Linked DNA regions of Allochromatium vinosum DSM 180. The protein of the gene in region 1 binds, or shares a complex with, the protein of each later gene. Links are inferred from orthologs where the notes say so. Each region holds a gene or a part of one and is shown on either strand. Other genes may lie near its edges.

Region 1 (11,558 bases):
GGCTCACCTGGTCGGAGTACATCGGCAACTGGGCCGTGGATGTACTGCCCTCGGGCGTGGCCTACCCGCTGGGATCGCGGAACATCTATCCCGACGGCGTCTTCATCGAGGACTATGTGCGCATCGGCCGCCAGGAGGCCGAACTCGATCTCGACTGGCACGGCTGGAGCGGGCATCGCTGGCAGTTGAGCCTCTCGGCGGCCGAGGCGCGCATCGACGAAGCCTGGTGGGCCTTCAACGGCGATGCCGAGACCCTGGAACCACTCCCGAGCGTGCGTCGCTACAGTGGCGACCAGAACTACCTCGACGAAGGGGCGCGCCGCTCGATCCACAGCATCGCCGTTCAGGATCAGTTCCACCTCCTGGAGCCATTGGCGGTGACGGCCGGTCTGCGCTATGACAACTACAGCGACGTCGGTGAGAACCTCTCGCCACGCCTAGGCGCCGTCTGGACGCTCAGTGACAAACACCTCGTCAAGGCGCAATATGCCGAGGCCTTCTTTCCGCCAACCCTGTATCAGGTCTACGGCAACTCCGAAAGTCGCGTGCGCGACAGCTTCACACTCGATCCCGAGACCGTGTCCACCACGGAACTCGGATACATTTTCCGGCATGGAACCCGTGTCGCGCGCGCCACGCTCTATCACTCCAGGGTCAGAGATCTGATCGTCCTCGAGAACAACCGCTATCAGAACCGCGGTCGGGTGCGCCTTCAGGGCTTCGAGGCGGAATGGGAACAGCGCCTGAGTCCAGCCTGGAAACTGACGGCCAACCTCAGTTACAGCGACACCCTGGACGAGGAGACGGGCGATGCGCTGACCGGCGCGGCCGATTGGCTGGGCAACCTCAGTCTGCTCTATCGCCCGCGTCCCGACATCCTGCTGAGCGGCCACTGGCGTGCCGTCGGCGACCGTCATCGCGCGGCCGACGATCCGCGTCGCGGCCGGCTCCCCGGCTATCAGGATCTGTCACTGACGCTGAACTGGTTCGACTTCGGCACCCCCGGCCTCACCCTGCGCGCAGGCGTCGACAATCTCCTGGGGCAGCAGATCAAATCGCCCGCCGCGGCCTACACCTACGCGGAAGATTATCTGCGGCTGGATGAGCGCATCTGGTGGATACAGCTCTCCTACGAATGGCGTTAGCGCGTCCTCGATTCCGGGACTAGGGTTGCCAGACGCAGCAGCTTGGAGCTGATCTGGATACCGGCGCGCGCGGCCGTCTCGCGATTGATCATGGGGTGCAGTCGCCCGTTCTCGCGCACCAGCGACACCATGCCACCTGCCTGTACCAGATCCTGCGTATCGCCGACGGTGAGCACGGGCGCTTCCCGGACCTCGGCGAGCACCCTGGACATGGACTCAGCCACCCGATGATCGAGATAGAGCACATGACAGCGGCGCCACGGCGTTTGCTCCTGGACGCTGGCGAGCTGCAATGGCCGGCCCGCAGCCCGTTCACCGGCCAGGGTCCGTTGCAGACTGGCGGACAGCTCCGGGTTGCCGAGCACACAGTAGCGCAGCGGCGCGGACGCCGAGTCGAACGCCGAGGCCGGCCACTGGATGAAGAAGGCGAAGTTGAGCAGAAAGTTCGCGCGCCGGTCGATCTCGTCGAAGGACTCATAGTGGCGCGCCTCGGCGAGGAAATAGGGCTTGAACCGGACGCCGGCGCGCTCGGCCTGGGTCAGGTTGACGATGGGCAGGATACGATCGGTCACATGCAGACCGACCACGGCGCCATCCTCGACGGCGCCGTCGAACGGCGAAAAGACGAGCGTGCGTTGACGCTCCGACCAGGCGCGCAGACGATTGGGGGCCAGACCGACACTGGCGATGAAGATACCGCCCGGACGCGGGCCGGTATAGGCGTCCAGGTCCGCCGCCGAGAGCACCTCGACCCGCAATCCATGACCGCGGACCTTCGCGGCCGTCTCGAAATGGGCCGCGACCTGGAGCGCCGGATTCCGGGGGCCTTCGTAGGCCACCAGCACCAGCAGCCGGCCGTCCGGGCCGAGCGCGCTCTCGAACGCTTCCAGCGCGCCGATACTGACGGGGAAGAGCTTCAGCCCCAGCCGCATCCGCTGCTCGTCCTCGTGCCACAGGGTTTGGGGATTGCCGAATGCGTTCAGGGGGACGAGCAACACCGGGACACAGAGGGCGAGACACAGGAGTACGCCGCGAACGAGGCTGAGGCTGAATTCACTCCGAGTCGATACGGCGTGTCCTGTCGCTGTCATCGGTGTCGAATGGCCGATCCGGTCTCGGTCCAGCCCTCTCCTCATGCAGCCTGTATCCCCTGTTGTTTGACATCCTCCCGTCCTGAAGAACGGGGCTCCCAGCGCACCTGCCGCGCGATCCTAGAGCCTATCCAGGGCACAGACTACCGCATTCCGGGGCAGATACGCGACGTTCGCTGGAAGAGGGTCAAGCGGTCGGATCGATCCACACCCGGCCGTCCATCACCTTGACTGGAAAGACCCGGATCGGGCAGTCGGCCGGTTCGTCGAGCGGCTCGCCGGTTTCCAGGCTGAAGCGGCTGCCGTGCAGCGAGCACTTGATCCGGTCGCCATCGAGACAGCCGAAGGAGAGCGGATAGTCCTCGTGGCTGCAATTGTCCTCGACGGCATGATAGCGCCCGGCGACGTGCGCGAGAATGACAGCTCTCCCGGCGACACTGACCTTGATGAACTTGCCCTCCGCAATGTCGCCGCAGGCGGCGACGACGACGAAGTGGTCCGACATCAGCGTACCCTCCGTGCCGCCCGGCCCGAATCCAGCACGTCGCGGACGCGATCGGCGGCCACTTCCAGCGAGCGCGCACGTCCCAGATGCCAGAGGATGAGCGCGCCGGTGCAGACCAGGCTGTCATAGGTCGGCCCCTTGGCCCCGTCGAGCGCCGCCAGTCCGGCCTCAGCCGCCGCCTGAGCGGTGGCCTCCACATCCACCGCCACCGCGATCTCATCGCCCGGCCGGGTGGTCTGGGGCAGATCCTCGGGCAGGGGCACCGAGCGCACCGTCTGTTCGATGCCGAGCGCGGTCGGGTCGATCTCGAAGGACTGTTCCTCGGAATGGTGCTGATAGCTGAAACAGACGCCCTGCTGACGCAGCGAGGGGATGACGCCGCCCTCGACGCCGCGAATCAGCAACGCCGAATCAAACCCGGCATGACGCGCGAGCATGGCATAGATGCGCGGATAGGGCTTGTGGACATAGCCGGTGACGAGATGGGTGTGCCGGCGTCCGTGGATGGGGCGCGCCAGCACCTCAGTCGTCGTGATGACCTGACGCTTGACGATGGTCGAGCGCAGGTCGACCAAATGGTGCAGCGGGGCGCAGAAGGCGCGCTGGTCGACATAGCTCCAGCCGAGTTCGGGGTCGGCGAGGCGCTCGGCGGCCTCGACCGGGGTCAGATCGACCGGCGCCCCAGCGGCCTCCAGTACATGCCGATGGGTGACGCCGAACTTGGGTCCGACGGCGTGCGCGCCATGGCTGATGCTCGTCACGCTGCACTCGGCCAGCACCGGCATCAGGAAGGGCGCGGCCGGCAGACAGCGGTTGTAGCCGTCATAGGGATCGGCGATGTCGACCACCTCGTCGACCCCGGCGACCACGTGCCCCGTGGCCTCACGGATGGCGTCCAGCACACCCTTCATCTCGTCGTCGGTCTCGCGCTTCATGCGCAGCGCGATCAGGAAGATGCCGGCCTGGACCGGATCGACCGCGTTGTCGAGGATGGCGCGCATTCCGGCGCGCGCCTCGTCGAGCGAAATGTCCTTGGAGAGTTCGGGGCCGGTGGCGATGCGCTGGATGATCGAGCGCATCAGGAGCTTGGGATCATCGGTCTGGGTCATGGCTGTCCTCGGGGATGTCGGTTGTCGTCGTTGGTTCACTCAAAGCAAACCATATGGCGAATCCGGGCGGCATTCTCAATCACGGAAGCGCCGCGCCAGATCGCCATAGGCTTCGATGCGCCGGTCACGCAGAAAGGGCCAGAGCCGGCGCACCGGCTCGGTGCGTGCCAGATCGACCTCGGCGACCAGCAGCTTGGGCGCCTGATCGTCGGCCTGGGCGAGGATCTCGCCCTGCGGGCCGCAGACGAAGGAGCTGCCCCAGAAGCGCGTGCCCGGCGCGGCCCCGCTCGGGTCCGGCTCATAGCCGACGCGGTTGCAGGCAGCCAGGCTCAGGCCATTGGCGATCGCCTGTCCGCGCTGGACGGTGATCCAGGACTGGATCTGACGCTGCTGCTCCTCGGGCGTGTCGTTGGGATTGGAGCCGATGGTGCTCGGTGCGAGCAGGATCTGGGCGCCGCCGAGCGCCATGGCGCGCGCGGCCTCTGGAAACCACTGATCCCAGCCCATGAGCACGCCCAGCCGTCCCACGGCGGTGTCGATCGGATTGAAGCCCAGATCGCCCGGTGTGAAATAGAATTTCTCGTAGCCGCCGGGCACGTCCGGAATGTGCATCTTGCGATAGATCCCGGCCAGCGCGCCGTCGGTGTCCAGGACCACGGCGGTGCTGTGATAGAGACCGGGGGCGCGCTGCTCGAACAGCGAGCCGACGATCACCAGTTCCAGCTCGCGCGCCAGCGCGCTCAGACGCTCGGTGGTCGGACCCGGGATGGACTCGGCCAGATCGAACAGATCCGGGTTCTCGGTCTGGCAGAAATAAGGGCCGTTGTGCAGCTCCTGGAGCAGCACCAGATCGCAGCCACGGATCGAGGCGGCGCGGATGGCCGCCTCGCAGTCCTCCAGATTGGCGGCAGTACTGCCTTGATCGGATTGCTGGACGAGCGCGAGTGTCAGTGACGAGCGGGGCATGGGGCTGAGACTCCAAAATGTTTTGCTTCGGGGCGAAGCCTTGTTTATAACATCGCGCTCGTCATTCGGTGACAGGCAGGGCGGACGCAAGGCTGAGGTTGGCCGGGGCGCGACGTTTGCATGGGGCGCGATAACATGGCCAATTTCCAGACTCATCTCAATGTCGGCATCCTCGTCAGTGCTGCCGCCGCGCTCTCGCTGCACATGGGCGGTCTGGTCGCGCGCTCCGAGACCCCGGCGCTGTTCGTGCTCGGCGTGGCCGGCAGTCTGCTGCCGGACATCGATTCGGATCGGTCCAAGCCGATCGGCCTGCTGTTCAACGTCCTGGGCGCCTCGCTGGCCTTTGCCGTCACGCTGCCGCTGACGGCGCGTCTTCTGCCGCTGGAGCTGGTGGCGCTCTGGATCGGCGTCTTTCTGGGCGTGCGCTATGGCCTGCTCAAGCTCTTCACCCGCTTTACGGTCCATCGCGGTGTCTGGCACTCCTGGCTGGCGATCGCCGCCGTGTCGCTGGCGGCGACCAATCTCGCCTACTGGTTGTGGGAGCACTCACCCGAGGGCGCCTGGATCGCCGGCCTGATGGTCGGGATCGGCTATCTGACCCATCTGACGCTCGACGAGTTTTCGAGCGTCGACCTCTTCAATTCCAGGATCAAGCGTTCCTTCGGCACTGCACTCAAGCCGGCGAGCCTGAAATACCCGTGCAGCAGCCTGGGCATGGCGGCGATGGTCGTCGCCCTGGCCTGGTTCGCGCCTCCGGCCGATGGTCTGATGCAGCGGCTCGACGTCGATCCACAGCACACCCTGGCGGTTCTGGAGACGCAGCTTCGCGATGGGGTGCACTGGGTGGCCGATTCCGTGCGCGACTGGTGGACGCAGCTCAGCCGGTCGCTTCAGGCCGGACTGCCTCCGGAGTCGCGTGGCTGAGCGGCGCGTACCGGGATCGACCAGCGGCGGTGAGTCCGCGATGACGTCGGGCGCTGTACTCAGAGGCCGGGGTGCGCTAGATTAACGACCCTTTGCCTCGCGGCACTCGGTCGCGGGCCGACGACGCTAACACCAGCCTCCAGCAGGCGCGATTCAGACAAACGATCTCGGGGCCATGGATCTCAATTTTCTCGATTTTGAACAACCCATCGCTGAACTCGAGGCGAAGATCGAAGAGCTTCGGCTGGTGGGGCACGACAATGCACTCAACATCCAGGAGGAGATCGAGCGGTTGCAGTCCAAGTGTCGGACGCTGACCGAGTCGATCTTCACCTCGCTCACGCCCTGGCAGATCTCGCAGCTGTCGCGTCATCCGCAGCGTCCCTATCTGCTCGACTATGTGCGGCGGATCTTCGACGAATTCCACGAGCTGCACGGCGATCGCGCCTTTGCCGACGATCACGCCATCGTCGGCGGACTGGCCCGGCTCGATGGGCGTCCGGTGATGGCCATCGGGCATCAGAAGGGGCGCGACACCAAGGAAAAGATCCTGCGCAACTTCGGCATGCCGCGTCCCGAGGGCTATCGCAAGGCGCTGCGGTTGATGGAGACGGCCGAACGCTTCCGGATGCCGATCCTGACCTTCATCGACACGCCGGGCGCCTATCCGGGCGTCGGCGCCGAGGAGCGCGGCCAGAGCGAGGCCATCGCGCGCAATCTGCGCGAGATGTCGCGTCTGCGCACGCCCATCCTCAGCACCGTGGTCGGGGAGGGCGGTTCGGGCGGCGCGCTGGCCATCGGCGTGGGCGACTGGCTCGGCATGTTGCAGTTCAGCACCTATTCGGTGATCTCGCCCGAGGGTTGTGCCTCGATCCTGTGGAAGAGCGCCGACAAGGCGCAGCTGGCCGCCGAGGCCATGGCCATCACCTCCGACAAGCTGATGGAACAGGGGTTGGTCGACGAGATCATCGAGGAACCGCTGGGCGGTGCGCACCGCAACCCGGATGCCATGGCCAGGACGCTGAAACAGGCGCTACTGGCGCGTCTGGAGACGCTGGACAAGATCGACATGGATGCACTGATCGCAGCGCGTTACAAGCGTCTGATGGGCTTCGGGCGCTTCAAGGAGGCCTGACCCAGGCGACCTGATCCGGCTGGCCGCGCTGGTGTGACGAGTCCGTTCTCGCCCGAAGCGCTGCTGGAACGCCTCGTTCCCCTGGGGGCGGTCCGGCGCTACTGGATCGCCTACAGCGGGGGGCTGGATTCCAGCGTCCTGCTCGCGGCGGCCGCCGTCATCCGCGCGCGGCTGCCAGGCGAAGATTCATCCGGGAGGCTCAGGGCCGTGCATGTCGATCACGGACTGCAAACGGCCTCGGCCGACTGGGCCAGACACTGTGCCGCGCGTTGCGCCGCGCTGCGCCTCCCGCTATCCATCGAACGTCCGACCTCGACTCCCGGCCCCGGCGAGAGCCTGGAAGCCTGGGCGCGCGAGGCGCGTTACGCGATCTTTCGTCGTCTGCTCGCGCCGGGCGACCTTCTGCTCACCGCCCAGCATCGCGACGATCAGGCCGAGACCCTGCTGCTGGCGCTGCTGCGCGGCAGCGGCCCCCATGGATTGGCCGCCATGCCGGTCGTCGCGCCGCTCGGTGCCGGACGGCTCGTCAGACCCCTGCTCGACTTCGGCCGCCAGTCGCTCGCCGACTATGCGTGCCGCCAGGGTCTCGACTGGCTCCAAGACCCCAGCAACGATCACACCGCGTTCGATCGCAACTATCTGCGCCACCGCGTGCTGCCGCTCCTGCGCGCGCGCTGGCCGTCGGCGTCGGCGACCCTGGCGCGCAGTGCGCGCCATTGCGCCGAGGCGGCCGAACTGGTCGACCAGTATGCCGAGCGAGCGCTCGCCGAGGTGCGCGGTGTCCAGCCAGGCGCGCTCTCACTGGCCGCGCTCGGGCGTCTCGATCGGCCATTGCGCAAGGCCGTGGTCCGGCACTGGCTGGTCCAACGTGGTTTCAGACCGCCGGACACCCGGCATCTCGACCGTCTGCTCGACGAGCTGCCGGCCGCCCGTGCCGATGCCAATCCAGTCGTTGTCTGGGAGGGGTGCCAGGTGCGGCGTTATCGTGGCGCGCTGCTGGCTTTGCGTCCGCTGCCGCCACCGCCATCGAGCGGGACGCGTCTCATCTGGCGTATCAGCGGAGAGCATGGTGTCCTGGAGCTGCCGGATGGATTCGGGCGGCTGGAGTGGCGCCGATACCCTGACTCGGACACGTTGCCGTCAGCCAAGGCGGCGAAGGTGATCGAGCTTCAGGTTCGCTTCGGTCATGTCGGTCATGTCTGCCGTGCTGGAGCGAACCGGCCGCACCGAACTTTGAAAAATCTGTTCCAGGAATCGGGTGTCCCGGCCTGGCTCCGAGGTCATGTGCCCCTGATATTCCGGGACGAACGGCTCATCGCGGTCGCCGGGGTGGCGGCGTGTCATGGTCAGTGCGACGATACGGGACTAAGCTTTCAACTTCTGTGGTCCGGATTTGCCTGGGAGTCCGACTGGTCGTGGCTCGGTCGCCTTCTGGAGTGCAAACGGGATAAGAGTATTCATCCATGAGCGTTCTGGCTGGATTGATCCACAATGCCACGCTGCTGCTGGCGCTGGTGGCGGCCTACAGCCTCTTCATCGCCCGCTTTCCGCGCGAGCGTCTGGCCGTCCGGCTCTTCAATGGCCTGGTCTTCGGCCTTGTCGCCCTGATCGGCATGCTCTATCCCCTGACCCTGATGCCCGAGCTGATCTTCGACGGGCGCACCGTGGTCGTGGGACTGGCCGGGCTGTTCGGCGGGGCGCCGACCGCCGCCGTAGCCGCCGTGATCGCGGCGGCCTATCGGGTCTGGATGGGTGGTCCCGGTGTCTACATGGGCGTCGGCACCATCCTCACCGCCGCCGTGCTCGGCAGTCTGTTCCATGCCCTGCGCCGAGCCGGGCGCGTGCGGATCGACGTCTGGACACTGGCGCTCTTCGGGTTGCTGGTCCATGTTCTGGCCCTGGCCTGGATACCGCTGCTGCCCAGCGACTGGCGCCAGAATGTTCTGGAACAGATCGCCGTTCCCTATCTCACCGTGTTGCCGCTGCTCATGGTCGTGCTCGGTCTGTTGCTCCAGTCCCAAGAGCAGCGCGTCGACGGCGAGCGGGCGCTGGCGCATGAGCGAGCCTTTCTCGCGACCCTGGTCCGGACCATCCCGGATCTCGTCTGGCTCAAGGATCCCAAGGGCGTCTATCTGGCCTGCAATCAGCGTTTCGAACGCTTTTTTGGGGTCACGCAAACCGAGATCATCGGACGCACGGATCGGGATTTCCTGCCTGAACACGAGGCGGATTTCTTCCGCCAATACGATCTCAAGGCAATCGAGGCCGGTGGTCCCTGTACCAACGAAGAGACCATCACCTTCGCCGACGATGGCCATCAGGAGCGTCTGGAGACCATCAAGACGCCCATGTATGACGATAGCGGGCGCCTCGTCGGCGTGCTTGGTATTGCGCGCGACATCACGGCACTGCGCCAGGCCGAGACCGAACTGCAACGGCGTCGGGATCATCTGGAGGCGCTGGTCGAGGCGCGCACGGCTGAACTCGCCGCCGCCCGCGACGCCGCCGAGGCGGCCAATCGGGCCAAGAGCGAGTTCCTGGCCAACATGAGCCACGAGATCCGCACCCCGCTCAATGCCATCAGCGGCATGGCGCATCTGATACGTCAAGCCGGTCTCGCGCCCGATCAGACCGCGCGGCTCGACAAGCTGGAAGCGGCCAGCACGCATCTGTTGAATCTGATCAATGCCATTCTCGAGTTCTCCAAGATCGAGGCCGGTAAGCTCACGCTCGAATCCGCGCCACTCCAGGTCGAGCGGCTGGTCGAACGGGTCGTGGCGATGCTGCACGAGCGTGCCGCCGCCAAGGGGCTGGAGTTTGTCAGCGAGGTCGGCGTCCTGCCGCCCTATCTGCTCGGCGATGCCACATGCTTGCAGCAGGCACTCATCAATTATGCCGCCAACGCCATCAAATTCACCCGCCAGGGCCGGATCACACTCCGGGTTGCGCTGGTCGAGGAGGATGCGGGTAGCGTCCTGCTGCGCTTCGAGGTCGAAGACACCGGGACCGGGATCGAGCCTGAGGTGCTGCCGCGCCTGTTCACCGCCTTCGAGCAGGGCGACAACTCCATCACCCGCCAGCATGGCGGCACGGGGCTGGGGCTGGCGATCACCCAGCGGCTGGCGCGGCTCATGGGTGGTGAGGCCGGCGCCGACAGCACGCCGGGCGTCGGCAGTCGTTTCTGGTTCAGCGCCCGTCTGACCAAGGGCGAATCGGCCGAGCCGGAAGCGCCGGTCTCCGAAAACGCTGGAACGCGACTCCGACGCGACCAGGCCGGTCGTCGCGTCCTGCTGGTCGAGGACGAGCCGATCAACCAGGAGATCGCCCGCGAGATGCTCAAAGACGTGGGGCTGTGCGTGGACACGGCCGATGACGGTCGCGAGGCGGTGCGCCTGAGCGCCGAGCGCGATTATGCTCTGATCCTGATGGACATGCAGATGCCGAACATGGATGGACTGGAGGCTACCCGCTGCATCCGTCAGACCCCCCGTGGCGCCCGGATACCGATCGTCGCCATGACCGCCAATGTCTTCGCCGAGGATCGGGAACATTGCCTGGAGGCGGGCATGGATGACTTTCTCGCCAAGCCCGTGATGCCCGAGACGCTCTATGGCGTGGTGGAGCGTTGGCTGTCGGCGGTGCCTGAGGCGTAGAGCCGGTATGGGATGTCTGGGCCGCCGTTCCCGAGACGATCAATACAACGCCGTCATCATCTTGGCCCGATAGCGCGCGACCAGATCGTTGCCGCCGCCGAGCAAGTCGAACACGGCCAGCATCCCCTTGCGACCGGCATCCTCGCCATAGGCGCGATCGCGTTTCATGAGTTCGAGCAGATGTTCGAGCGCGCGCTCGTAATCACCGCGCAGGACGCGATGAGCCGCGATCTGGTAGCGTGCCTCGCTGTCGCGCGGATCGGCGTCGAGACGCGCGTTCAGTTCGGTCTCGCCCGGCGCGCCCTCGATGGCGGCGGCGAAGTTCAATTGACCGCGCAACGCGGCGACCTCGGGATCGCTGACGAATTCGAGCGGCAGACCGTCGATCGCCTCCAGTGCTTTGGCGATCTCGCCTGAGCTGGCCAGGAGCCTGACTTCGATCAGCGGCAGACGCTTGTTGTCCGGATCCTCGGCGCGCGCCCGGTCGATCAGCGCCCGCGCGCCTGCCGGATCACCGCCCGCCATGGCGGCTTCGGCCTGCTGGAGCAGTCCATCGGAAGCACGCGGCAGATGACGGTCGAGGAATTCACGTACCTGCGGTTCGGGCAGCGCACCCATGAATTGGTCCACGACCTGGCCGTTGCGGAAGAGCTGCACCGTCGGCAGGCTGCGGATACCGAACTGGGCGGCGAGCGCCTGCTCGGCCTCGGTGTCGACCTTGGCCAGGAGGAAGCGTCCGCCGTACTGTTCGGCCAGTTTGGCCAGCATCGGCATCAGCATCCGGCAGGGTGCGCACCAGTCGGCCCAGAAGTCGACCAGCACGGGGCGCTCATAGGAACCCTCGATGACGACGGCGTGAAAATTGGCGGCGGTGACGGTGACGACGTGCGGTGAATGGCTCATAAGGATTCTTGGAATTTGGGATTCGGTAGCGGATCTTGAGAGCGCGCGCTCCGGCTCGCCCTGGTTCAGGGTGACTGGCATGAAACGCGCATACGAGTACTCAACATAGCCATCGACCCGGTTCGAT
Region 2 (9,890 bases), 1.1 Mb from region 1 along the record:
CGTCAAGCCTCCAGGGATGGATTCACGGCGTCCCCCCGACAGCCGTCACCCGATCCGCGCCCCAAGGTTACGTTCGTGCGCAACGAATACAGTTCGAATAACGCTTTAAAAGTTTTGGCGAGGCATTAAGAGATGAAGCGGGTTGGTTTCGTCGGTTGGCGCGGCATGGTGGGCTCGGTCCTGATGGAGCGAATGCGCGCCGAGAACGACTTCGCGCGCCTCGCGGAGCCGGTCTTCTTCACCACCTCCCAGGTCGGCCAGCCCGGCCCGGACGTCGGTCAGGGCGCCTCGCCCCTGCTCGACGCCGAGTCGCTCGACGCCCTGCGCGAAATGGATGCGATCGTCACCTGTCAGGGCGGCGACTACACCAAGTCGATCCATCCGCGCCTGCGTGCCAGCGGCTGGAACGGCTACTGGATCGATGCGGCCTCGTCACTGCGCATGGAGCCCGACGCCACCATCATCCTCGATCCGGTCAACCGCCCGGTGATCGATGCGGCCCTGGACTCCGGCAAGCGCGACTTCATCGGCGGCAACTGCACCGTGAGCCTGATGCTGATGGCCATCGGCGGACTGTTCCGCGAGGGTCTGGTCGAGTGGGTCAGCGCCATGACCTATCAGGCCGCCTCGGGCGCGGGCGCCAAGAACATGCGCGAACTGCTGGCCCAGATGGGCGCGCTGCACGGCTCGGTCGAATCGCTGCTGGCCGATCCGGCCTCGGCGATCCTCGATATCGACCGGCGCGTGACCGAGACTCTGCGCGATCCCGGATTCCCCACCGAAAGCTTCGGCGTTCCGCTCGCCGGCAGCCTCATTCCCTGGATCGACACCCAGCTCGACAACGGCCAGAGTCGTGAAGAGTGGAAAGGACAGGCCGAGACGAATAGAATCCTTGGCCGGACCGACCAACCGATCCCGGTCGATGGACTCTGTGTGCGTGTCGGCGCCATGCGCTGCCACAGCCAGGGTCTGACCATCAAGCTCAACCGCGACATCGCCCTGAGCGAGATCGAGTCACTGATCGCAAGCGCCAACGATTGGGTGCGCGTGGTGCCGAACGATCGAGCCGTCACGATGCGTGACTTGTCGCCCGCCGCCGTGACCGGTTCGCTCCATGTCCCGGTCGGGCGCTTGAGAACGATGAATATGGGGAGCCGCTACCTGTCGGCCTTCACCGTCGGCGATCAGTTGCTCTGGGGCGCGGCCGAACCTCTGCGTCGCATGCTGATGATCCTGCTGGATCGCTGATATTGGGTGTCGGGCGCGGCTCATTGGAGATATTTCGCTGCCTGGAGCACGAGGGGGGAGGATGACTCGCAAGCTGATGTTGGCGTCCGCCATCGCCGCGGCCTTGACCGGCCATCCAGCCCTCGCGTTGGAACTGGGTGCCTTGCGCACCGACTCCGCGCTCAATCAACCCTTCCAGGGCGAGATTGATCTCGGTGACATCGGTCCGGGTGAAATCGATGCTCTGCGTGTATCCCTCGCCTCGTCCGAGACCTTCGAGAAGGCCGGGATCGAGCGCTATTACTATCTGACTCAGCTACGCTTCACGCCTGAAGCGACAGCCGACGGTCGTGTGCGCGTGCGCGTCTCCAGTCGGGAGCCGGTACGCGAACCCTATCTGGATTTTCTCGTCGAGGCCGTTTGGCCGACGGGGCGTCTGGTCAAGGGCTATACCGTCCTGCTCGATCCGCCGACGCAAACCGAGCGGCGTGCACCCAATATCCAGTCCGCACGGGTCCGAACGGCGGTCAGTGGTCTGGATTCCGGTCTGCCTCCCGTGGCGAGCGGCTCGGGAACCTATATCCCGGCTCCAGGCGAAGGCTTTCCGCTCTATATCGGTCCGGTGGGCGGCGGCGAGGGACTCTGGGCGCTGGCGCGTCGACATGCCACGGCCGGCGCCACCGATGCCCAGACGGCTATGGCGCTCTACCGCTGCAATCAGGGTGCCTTCATCCGAGGCGACATCAATCGTCTGATCGCCGGCAAGACACTGGTCGTTCCATCACGTGCCGAACTCTTCGCGCTGGATGCCGAGGAGGCCAGACGTGAACTCCAGGCGGCCATGAACGGCCGTCCCGCACGGCGTTCACCGATCACCGATGTCTCACCCGAGACGCTCTCGCGCCTGCGTCTGGTGGGGGCGACGCCCGGGACCGGCGCTCCGGTCGCCTCCACACCTCCGCCCGGTGCGGCACCGACCGCCGGAGCCGGTGGCGAGCAGTCGCCGGACGTCTTGCTGGCCATCGAGACGAGCGAGACGGCACGGCAGGAAACGATCGAACTGCGCAACCGGATCAAAGAGCTGGAGACTCAGCTCGCCGACATTCAATCCTTGCTGCAAGTTCGAAACGCCGAACTGGCGCGCGCCCAAGCGGTCGAGTCTCAGACGGCCGCTACCCCGACGGACCTGAGAGAGGGCGAGTCAGCGCCTGGAGCCGGCCTCGAACTGGAGCCGATCGCATCTCCCGATACGCTGGCTCAGAACGCGGTCGGTGTGCCCGAGCCGGTGCCCGGCGAGCTATCCTCGCCGGCTGAAACCGAACCCCTGGACCTCCAGTCGATCCTTGCGGAAGAGGCGTCGCAGGCAGGCGGGGCGGAACTGGAAGCCGGGCCTGAATCCGCCGCCGAATCCGAGTCGACGGAACCGAGTTCGCCCATCGGCCTGGTCCCGATCCCGACGCCAACGCCGGTCACGCCCGAGACACCGGCAACGACCACAGCCCCTGACGGCGGCACGCCCGTTGAATCCGCACCCAAGCCGAGGGCGATCAAGACGCCCGCGCCGGCCACCGCGCCCGAGCCACAGCCCGAGTCGCCCTCGACCTGGCATGCGCTGCTGTTGCCGCTGGCCGGACTTGCGGGTGTGACGGCACTCGGGATCCTGCTCTTCTCGTTGTTGACGGCGCGCCGCCGTCGACAGGAGCAGGACGCTGAAGATTTCTCAGAGGACGACATCGAGTCGGAGCTCGTACTCGATCGCCCGTCCGAACTGGAGGGCGAGCCGGGGCCGAGAGCGACGTCACGCGCTGCCGAGGCCGTATCACTAGACAAGGGCAGGCCGGCGCATCGATCTCCCGTCGAGCCGGCTTCGGCCCCCGTCAGGCCGGACCTCGACGACACCGACGAGCCGTCCATGTCCGGTCTCACCGATTTCGATGCCGAGACCGACGAGGCCGACGTGCTCTCCGAGGCCGACATCTATATCGCCTATGGCCGTCATCGCGAAGCCTGTGATCTCCTGAGCAAGGAACTCAGACGCTATCCGCAGCGACTCGACATCAAATACAAGCTGGCCGAGGCGCTCGCAGCCGCCGGCGATGCCGAGGCTTTGCGGGATCTGCTCGACGACATCCGCGCGGCGGGCGGAGACAGCGAGGAGCCGGCCCAGTGGGAGCGGATGCAGCGTCTGCTGCATGAACTCGCACCGAACGCGGCTCCGGCGACGCCCTCATTGACCCCCACGGCCGTGGCAGCCGCCAGTGCCGGTCTGGCCGGTGCGGCGGCGGCCTCAGCGTTACGCGAATCCATTGCCGTGCCGGAGCTGGAGTCTGTGGTCGACTTGGGGCCGGAATCCGGATCAGAGGAAGACCTGCTGCTCGATCTGGGGGATTCCGGGCCGCTCGAATTCGAGGAGATGACGGGGTCCAAGCCGGCCGTGGATTCGCTGGAGCTGGAACTCGATTCCGGGGCTGCGGTTCCGGACGTCGAAGAGATCGAACAAGCGATCGAGGGCGGCGATATCGATTCGATCCTGCCTGTCCCCGAGGATTCCGTGGGGCTGGATCTCGATCTGGGTTTCCCCGACGTGACGCCCAAGTCCGCCGAGCGAGCCTCGGCGGCTGCCGGACTCCAAGCCGGCGACGGGATACCGGATCTGGACGTGCCGTCGCTCGACGACCTGGATCTGTCGATCGACGACCTCGACCATCTGGACGAGTCACCGGAGCCGCCGATCCTGTCCGGCGGACCCGAACCGTCCGACAAGACCGATGCGTCGCTGGACGCCCTGGATTCCGGTCTGTCACAGGAGCAGGAGAGCGTGCCCTCGGATCTGCTGTCCTCGCAATGGCAGATCGACTCCGGCATCTGGGACGAGACCGCCACCAAGCTGGATCTGGCGCGCGCCTATGTGGAGATGGACGACAAGGAGGCCGCACGCGAGATCCTGGAGGAAGTCATGGCCGAAGGGCGTGAGGAGCAGCGCCGTGAGGCGCGTGCCATGCTGGAGCGACTAGGCGGATGAGGCGTGCATGCTCGTGACCCCGTTTGATGGTTTGACCTTCGTTCAGGCGGCCGCTGACGGCCCGGCCTGGGTGCCGACACCTTGAGGTCGGGGCGCATCGCCTTGGGTGTCGAGTACGACGGCACCCACTTCCACGGCTGGCAGACGCAATCCGGAGTACGGACCGTGCAGTCCGAGCTGGAAGCGGCCGTCTCGCGGGTCGCGAATCATCCCGTGATCGTGCACTGTGCCGGACGAACCGATGCCGGTGTCCATGCGCTCGAACAGGTGGTGCATTTCGAGACTACGGCCACGCGCAGCGAGCGGTCCTGGGTGCTGGGTGCCAATGTCAATCTGCCGCCCGATGTCGGCGTGCGCTGGGCGCATCCGGTCGATGACGGCTTTCATGCGCGCTTCAGTGCTCAGGCCCGGCACTACCGCTATCAGATCCTGGCGCGGCGCACCCGCTCGCCGATCCAGCGCGATCGTGCCGTCTGGGTGCATGAGGCGCTGGATCTGGAACGGATGCGCATCGCCGCCGTCGCGCTGGTCGGCGAGCACGACTTTTCGAGCTTCCGCGCGGTGGCCTGTCAGGCCAAGAGTCCGATCCGGCGCGTGCTCTATCTGGATCTCAGCGAGCGCGAGGGGCTGATCACGCTGGCGATCGGCGCCAATGGCTTCCTGCATCACATGGTGCGCAACATCGCCGGGGTGCTGATGGCCATCGGGCGCGGCGAGGCGTCGGTCGACTGGACGCGCGAGCTGCTGGAGGTCCGCGACCGGCGACTCGGCGGCGTGACAGCCCAGCCGCAGGGACTCTATTTCGTCCGCGCCGACTATCCGGCCGAGTTCGGACTGCCACAGAGTGAGCGTGCCGATCCGCTCCAGCGTTTGAAGAATTCGATTTGAGGCGATCGAGGCACCGTTGAAGCAAAACCACATCCCGAGAACACGGGTCAAGATCTGCGGTTTGACGCGGGTCTCGGACATCGCCGCCGTCGTGGCGGCCGGAGCCGATGCGGTCGGCTTCGTCTTCCATCCGGCCAGTCCGCGCGCGGTCACGCCCGAGCAGGCGGCTGGGCTGTGTCGGGCGCTGCCGCCCTTCGTCACCGCCGTCGGGCTGTTCGTCGATGCCTCAGCTGAGACCATCGACGCGACCCTGGAGCAGGCGCCGTTGGATCTGATCCAGTTCCACGGCAACGAGTCGCCTGAGTTCTGTTCGGGTTTCGGACGGCGCTGGATCAAGGCGTTGCGGATGCGTCCGGGGATCGACTTGGCCGCCGAGCGCGAACGTTTCGCCGGGGCCGATGGTCTGTTGCTCGATGCCTATGAGCCTGGACGCGCCGGCGGAACCGGCCAGTGCTTCGACTGGGCGCGCATCCCGCCCGACATCGCTCCCGAGATCCTGCTCGCAGGAGGATTGACCCCGGAGAACGTGGCCGAGGCCATCGAACGGGTGCGACCCTATGGGGTCGATGTCAGCGGCGGGGTCGAAGCCGCCAGGGGTCTCAAGGATCCGGAACTGATTTTCGCGTTTATGCAAGGGGTAAGAGATGGCGATCAACGCCGACACCAGCCAGGCTGAGCGCCTGGATCCAGGCCGCGCGGCGGCCTATGACCTGCCGGATGCGGCGGGACACTTCGGTCCCTATGGCGGGCTGTTCGTGCCCGAGACGCTGATGCATCCGCTGGAAGAGCTGCGGCTGGCCTATGAGCGCTGCAAGGCCGATCCCGAGTTCCAGTCCGAGATGGACGCCGATCTGCGCGACTACGTCGGTCGGCCTTCGCCGCTCTATCACGCCGAGCGCTGGAGCCGTGAGCTGGGCGGGGCGCAGATCTATCTCAAGCGCGAGGATCTCAACCACACGGGCGCGCACAAGGTCAACAACACCATCGGTCAGGCGCTACTGGCCAAGCGCATGGGCAAGACGCGCATCATCGCCGAGACCGGCGCCGGTCAGCATGGCGTGGCGAGCGCCACGGTCGCCGCGCGGCTGGGGCTGGAATGCGTGGTCTACATGGGCGAGGTCGACGTCGCGCGTCAGGAGGCCAATGTCTACCGGATGCGGCTGCTCGGCGCCAGGGTCGTGCCTGTGACGTCCGGTTCGCGCACCCTCAAGGATGCGATGAACGAAGCCATGCGTGACTGGGTGACGAACATCGACGACACCTTCTACATCATCGGCACCGTCGCCGGGCCGCATCCCTATCCGATGATGGTGCGCGACTTCCAGACCGTGATCGGTCGCGAGGCGCGCGCCCAGATGCTGGAACGCACCGGACGCCTGCCCGATGCGCTGGTGGCCTGTGTCGGCGGCGGCTCGAACGCCCTCGGTCTGTTCCATCCCTTCATCGCGGACACGGACGTGGCGATCTATGGAGTCGAAGCAGGCGGGGAGGGCGTCGAGACCGGCCGGCACGCCGCCCCCCTGTGCGCCGGACGTCCCGGCGTGCTGCACGGCAACCGCACCTATCTGATGGAAGACGACAACGGCCAGATCATCGAGACCCACTCGATCTCGGCCGGACTCGACTATCCGGGCGTCGGTCCCGAACATGCGTGGCTCAAGGACAGCGGGCGTGCTCAGTACGCTGCCGTCACGGATGACGAGGCGCTCGCCGCCTTCCATCATCTCACGCGCACCGAGGGCATCATCCCGGCGCTCGAATCGAGCCATGCGCTCGCCTATGCACACAAGCTCGCGCCGACCCTGCGTCCCGACCAGAGCATCCTGGTCAATCTCTCCGGTCGCGGAGACAAGGACATGCACACGGTCGCGCGTCACGACGGGTTGGTCCTATGAGCCGCATCGCACAGCGTTTCGAACAACTGAAGGCGCAGGGTCGTACCGCGCTGGTTCCCTTCGTCACCGCCGGCGATCCGGGACCGGCGACCACGGTGCCGCTGATGCACGCCATGGTCGCGGCCGGCGCCGACATCATCGAACTGGGCGTGCCCTTCTCCGATCCCATGGCCGATGGTCCGGTGATCCAGCGCGCCACCGAACGGGCGCTGGCTCAGGGTGTGCGGCTGGCCGACGTGCTGGAGATGGTGCGTGCGTTCCGCGAGCGCGACGACGAGACGCCCGTGGTGCTCATGGGCTATCTCAATCCAATCGAGATCATGGGCTATGCCGCGTTCGCCGAGCGGGCGCAGGCCGCCGGGGTCGATGGTGCACTGATCGTCGATGTGCCGCCCGAAGAGGGGCATGAGCTGGTCGGGACGCTCAAGGAACAGGGGCTGGATCTGGTCTATCTGCTCGCGCCGACCTCGACCGATGATCGAATCAAGCGTATCGGTGGCGTGGCCTCGGGCTTCGTCTATTACGTCTCGGTCAAGGGCGTGACCGGCGCGGCGAATCTCGACACGGCGGATGTGGCCGAGCATCTGGCGCGTATCCGGTCGGCGGTCGCGCTTCCGGTCGGGGTCGGCTTCGGCATCCGCGATGCCGAGACCGCCGCGCGCGTGGCCGAGGTCGCCGATGCCGTGATCGTCGGCAGCGCCATCGTCGGGCGGATCGAAGCACTCGCCGAGACGCCCGAGCGCATCCCCGAGACGGTCGCGGCCTTCCTGGCCGAGCTGCGCACGGCGATCGACGGCGCGCGCTGATCGGCGACCCACACTGCAACCAACGTCCAGAGCACACCAACGACGATGGAAGAATCCACCAAATCCAAGGTTCAGGCCCAGGCCACCGCCACCGTGAAGCAGGCCATGGACCGGGGCAAGAGCTGGTTCGAGAAGCTCATCCCCGACCGCATCCGTATCGATGCCAACACCAAGCGTGCCGTGCCCGAGGGCGTCTGGGCCAAGTGTCCGGGCTGTAGCGCCATCCTCTATCGCGCCGAGCTGGAGCGCAATCTGGAGGTCTGTCCCAAGTGCGGGCATCACAACCGTCTGAGCGCGCGCCGTCGGCTGGAAGCCTTTCTCGATGCCGATTGTCGCGAGGAGATCGGCGCCGATCTCGAATCGCTCGATCCGCTCAAGTTCAAGGATCTGAAGAAATACAAGGACCGGCTCGCCGCCGCTCAGAAGCAGTCCTCCGAGAAGGAGGCGCTGATCGTGATGCGCGGTCGGCTCAAGGACGCGCCCATCGTGGCGGCGGCCTTCGAGTTCGGGTTCATGGGCGGGTCGATGGGGTCGGTGGTCGGCGAGCGCTTCGTGCGCGGTGTCGAGGCGGCGATCGAGCATGAGGCGCCCTATGTCTGCTTCTCGGCCAGCGGCGGGGCGCGGATGCAGGAGAGCCTGTTCTCGCTGATGCAGATGGCCAAGACCAGCGCGGCACTCGCCCGGATGCGTGAGCGCTCGCTGCCCTTCATCTCGGTGATGACCGATCCGACCATGGGCGGCGTCTCGGCGAGTCTGGCGATGCTGGGCGACATCAATGTCGCCGAACCCAATGCGCTGATCGGCTTCGCCGGGCCGCGCGTCATCGAACAGACGGTGCGCGAGCAGTTGCCCGAAGGCTTCCAGCGCAGTGAGTTCCTGCTGGACAAGGGCGCGCTCGACATGATCATCGACCGGCGCGATCTGCGCGAACGGTTGGCCGATCTGCTGGCGCTGCTGATGCACCGTCCGCGCTATTGCCGGACCGTGGTGCCGGTCTGAGTATGACGCTGACAACGGACATGGCGCGTTTCGCGACGCTCGACGACTGGCTGGACTGGCAGTCGAGTCTGCATCCGAGCCGGATGGATCTGGGGCTGGAGCGGGTCGGGGCGGTGTGGGCACGGCTGGCGCCGGAGCGCGGGCGTCTGCCCTGTCCGGTGATCACGGTCGGCGGCACCAACGGCAAGGGTTCGACGGTGGCCATGATCGAGTCGATGGCGCTCGCGGCCGGCTATCGATGCGGCGTCTATACCTCGCCGCATCTGTGCCGCTACAACGAGCGGGTGCGGCTCGATGGCGTGCCGGTCGCGGATGAGGCGCTGTGCGACTCCTTCGAGCGTATCGACCGGGCGCGCGAGGGGATCTCGCTGACCTATTTCGAGTTCGGCACGCTCGCCGCGCTCGACATCTTCGCCCGTGCCCGGCCGGATCTGGTGGTGCTGGAGGTCGGACTCGGCGGGCGGCTCGATGCGGTCAACCTGATCGACTCCGATGTGTCCGTCGTGACCAGCATCGGTCTGGATCACACCGACTGGCTCGGCGACAGCCTGGAGTCGATCGCGCGCGAGAAGGCCGGGATCTTCCGCCCTGGACGTCCGGCGATCATCGGTCAGCGCGACGCACCCGAGACACTGCGCGCGGAAGCCGCGCGAATCGGCGCGCTGGCGCTCCAGCTCGGGCGCGAACTCGACCATGCACGCACGACCGAGGGCTGGATCTGGACCGGGCCGGATGGACAGCGACTGGCGCTTCCGATCCCAGCACTGCGTGGTTCTTTCCAACTCGACAATGCCACCGCCGCCATTGCGGCTGTGCAGGCACTGCGCGAACGGCTCCCGGTTCCGGTCAATGCCATCCGCGCCGGTTTGCAGCGGGCACGTCTTCCCGGACGCTTCCAGGTCATGCCGGGCGCCGTCACCTGGATTCTGGACGTGGCTCACAATGGCGAGGCGGCCGAGGCACTGGCCGCCAATCTGCGCGATTTCGCCTGTCCCGGACGCTTGCGTGCCGTGCTCGCGGTGCTGGCCGACAAGAACCCTGAACGTCTGGTTA

Evidence for each region.
Region 2: the proteins of accA (region 1) and accD are in contact, whole or in part, in a solved structure (PDB 8UXZ), measured with the Escherichia coli proteins. The link is inferred for Allochromatium vinosum DSM 180 from one-to-one orthologs.

Annotation. Positions count from the first base shown.
Region 1 is NC_013851.1:802,870-814,427, forward strand. The notes cover bases 4,980-7,895. They hold accA (acetyl-CoA carboxylase carboxyl transferase subunit alpha), read left to right. Parts: upstream 4,980-5,915; coding sequence 5,916-6,875; downstream 6,876-7,895. Other genes in these bases: ALVIN_RS03435 (metal-dependent hydrolase), read left to right, coding at 4,980-5,740; tilS (tRNA lysidine(34) synthetase TilS), read left to right, coding at 6,909-7,895. In the rest of the region: ALVIN_RS03410 (TonB-dependent receptor plug domain-containing protein), read left to right, coding at 1-1,145; ALVIN_RS16930 (YfiR/HmsC family protein), read right to left, coding at 1,142-2,143; ALVIN_RS03420 (non-heme iron oxygenase ferredoxin subunit), read right to left, coding at 2,424-2,741; ALVIN_RS03425 (anthranilate phosphoribosyltransferase), read right to left, coding at 2,741-3,850; ALVIN_RS03430 (carbon-nitrogen hydrolase), read right to left, coding at 3,926-4,816; more of ALVIN_RS03435, read left to right, coding at 4,952-4,979; more of tilS, read left to right, coding at 7,896-8,342; ALVIN_RS16490 (response regulator), read left to right, coding at 8,339-10,528; trxA (thioredoxin), read right to left, coding at 10,568-11,431. UniProt on the Escherichia coli protein: Component of the acetyl coenzyme A carboxylase (ACC) complex. First, biotin carboxylase catalyzes the carboxylation of biotin on its carrier protein (BCCP) and then the CO(2) group is transferred by the carboxyltransferase to acetyl-CoA to form malonyl-CoA.
Region 2 is NC_013851.1:1,857,881-1,867,770, reverse strand. The notes cover bases 7,127-9,890. They hold accD (acetyl-CoA carboxylase, carboxyltransferase subunit beta), read left to right. Parts: upstream 7,127-7,943; coding sequence 7,944-8,837; downstream 8,838-9,890. Other genes in these bases: folC (bifunctional tetrahydrofolate synthase/dihydrofolate synthase), read left to right, coding at 8,840-9,890; trpA (tryptophan synthase subunit alpha), read left to right, coding at 7,127-7,838. Outside these bases: asd (aspartate-semialdehyde dehydrogenase), read left to right, coding at 133-1,248; ALVIN_RS07950 (FimV/HubP family polar landmark protein), read left to right, coding at 1,310-4,249; tRNA pseudouridine(38-40) synthase TruA, read left to right, coding at 4,331-5,137; ALVIN_RS07940 (phosphoribosylanthranilate isomerase), read left to right, coding at 5,154-5,813; trpB (tryptophan synthase subunit beta), read left to right, coding at 5,782-7,032; more of trpA, read left to right, coding at 7,029-7,126.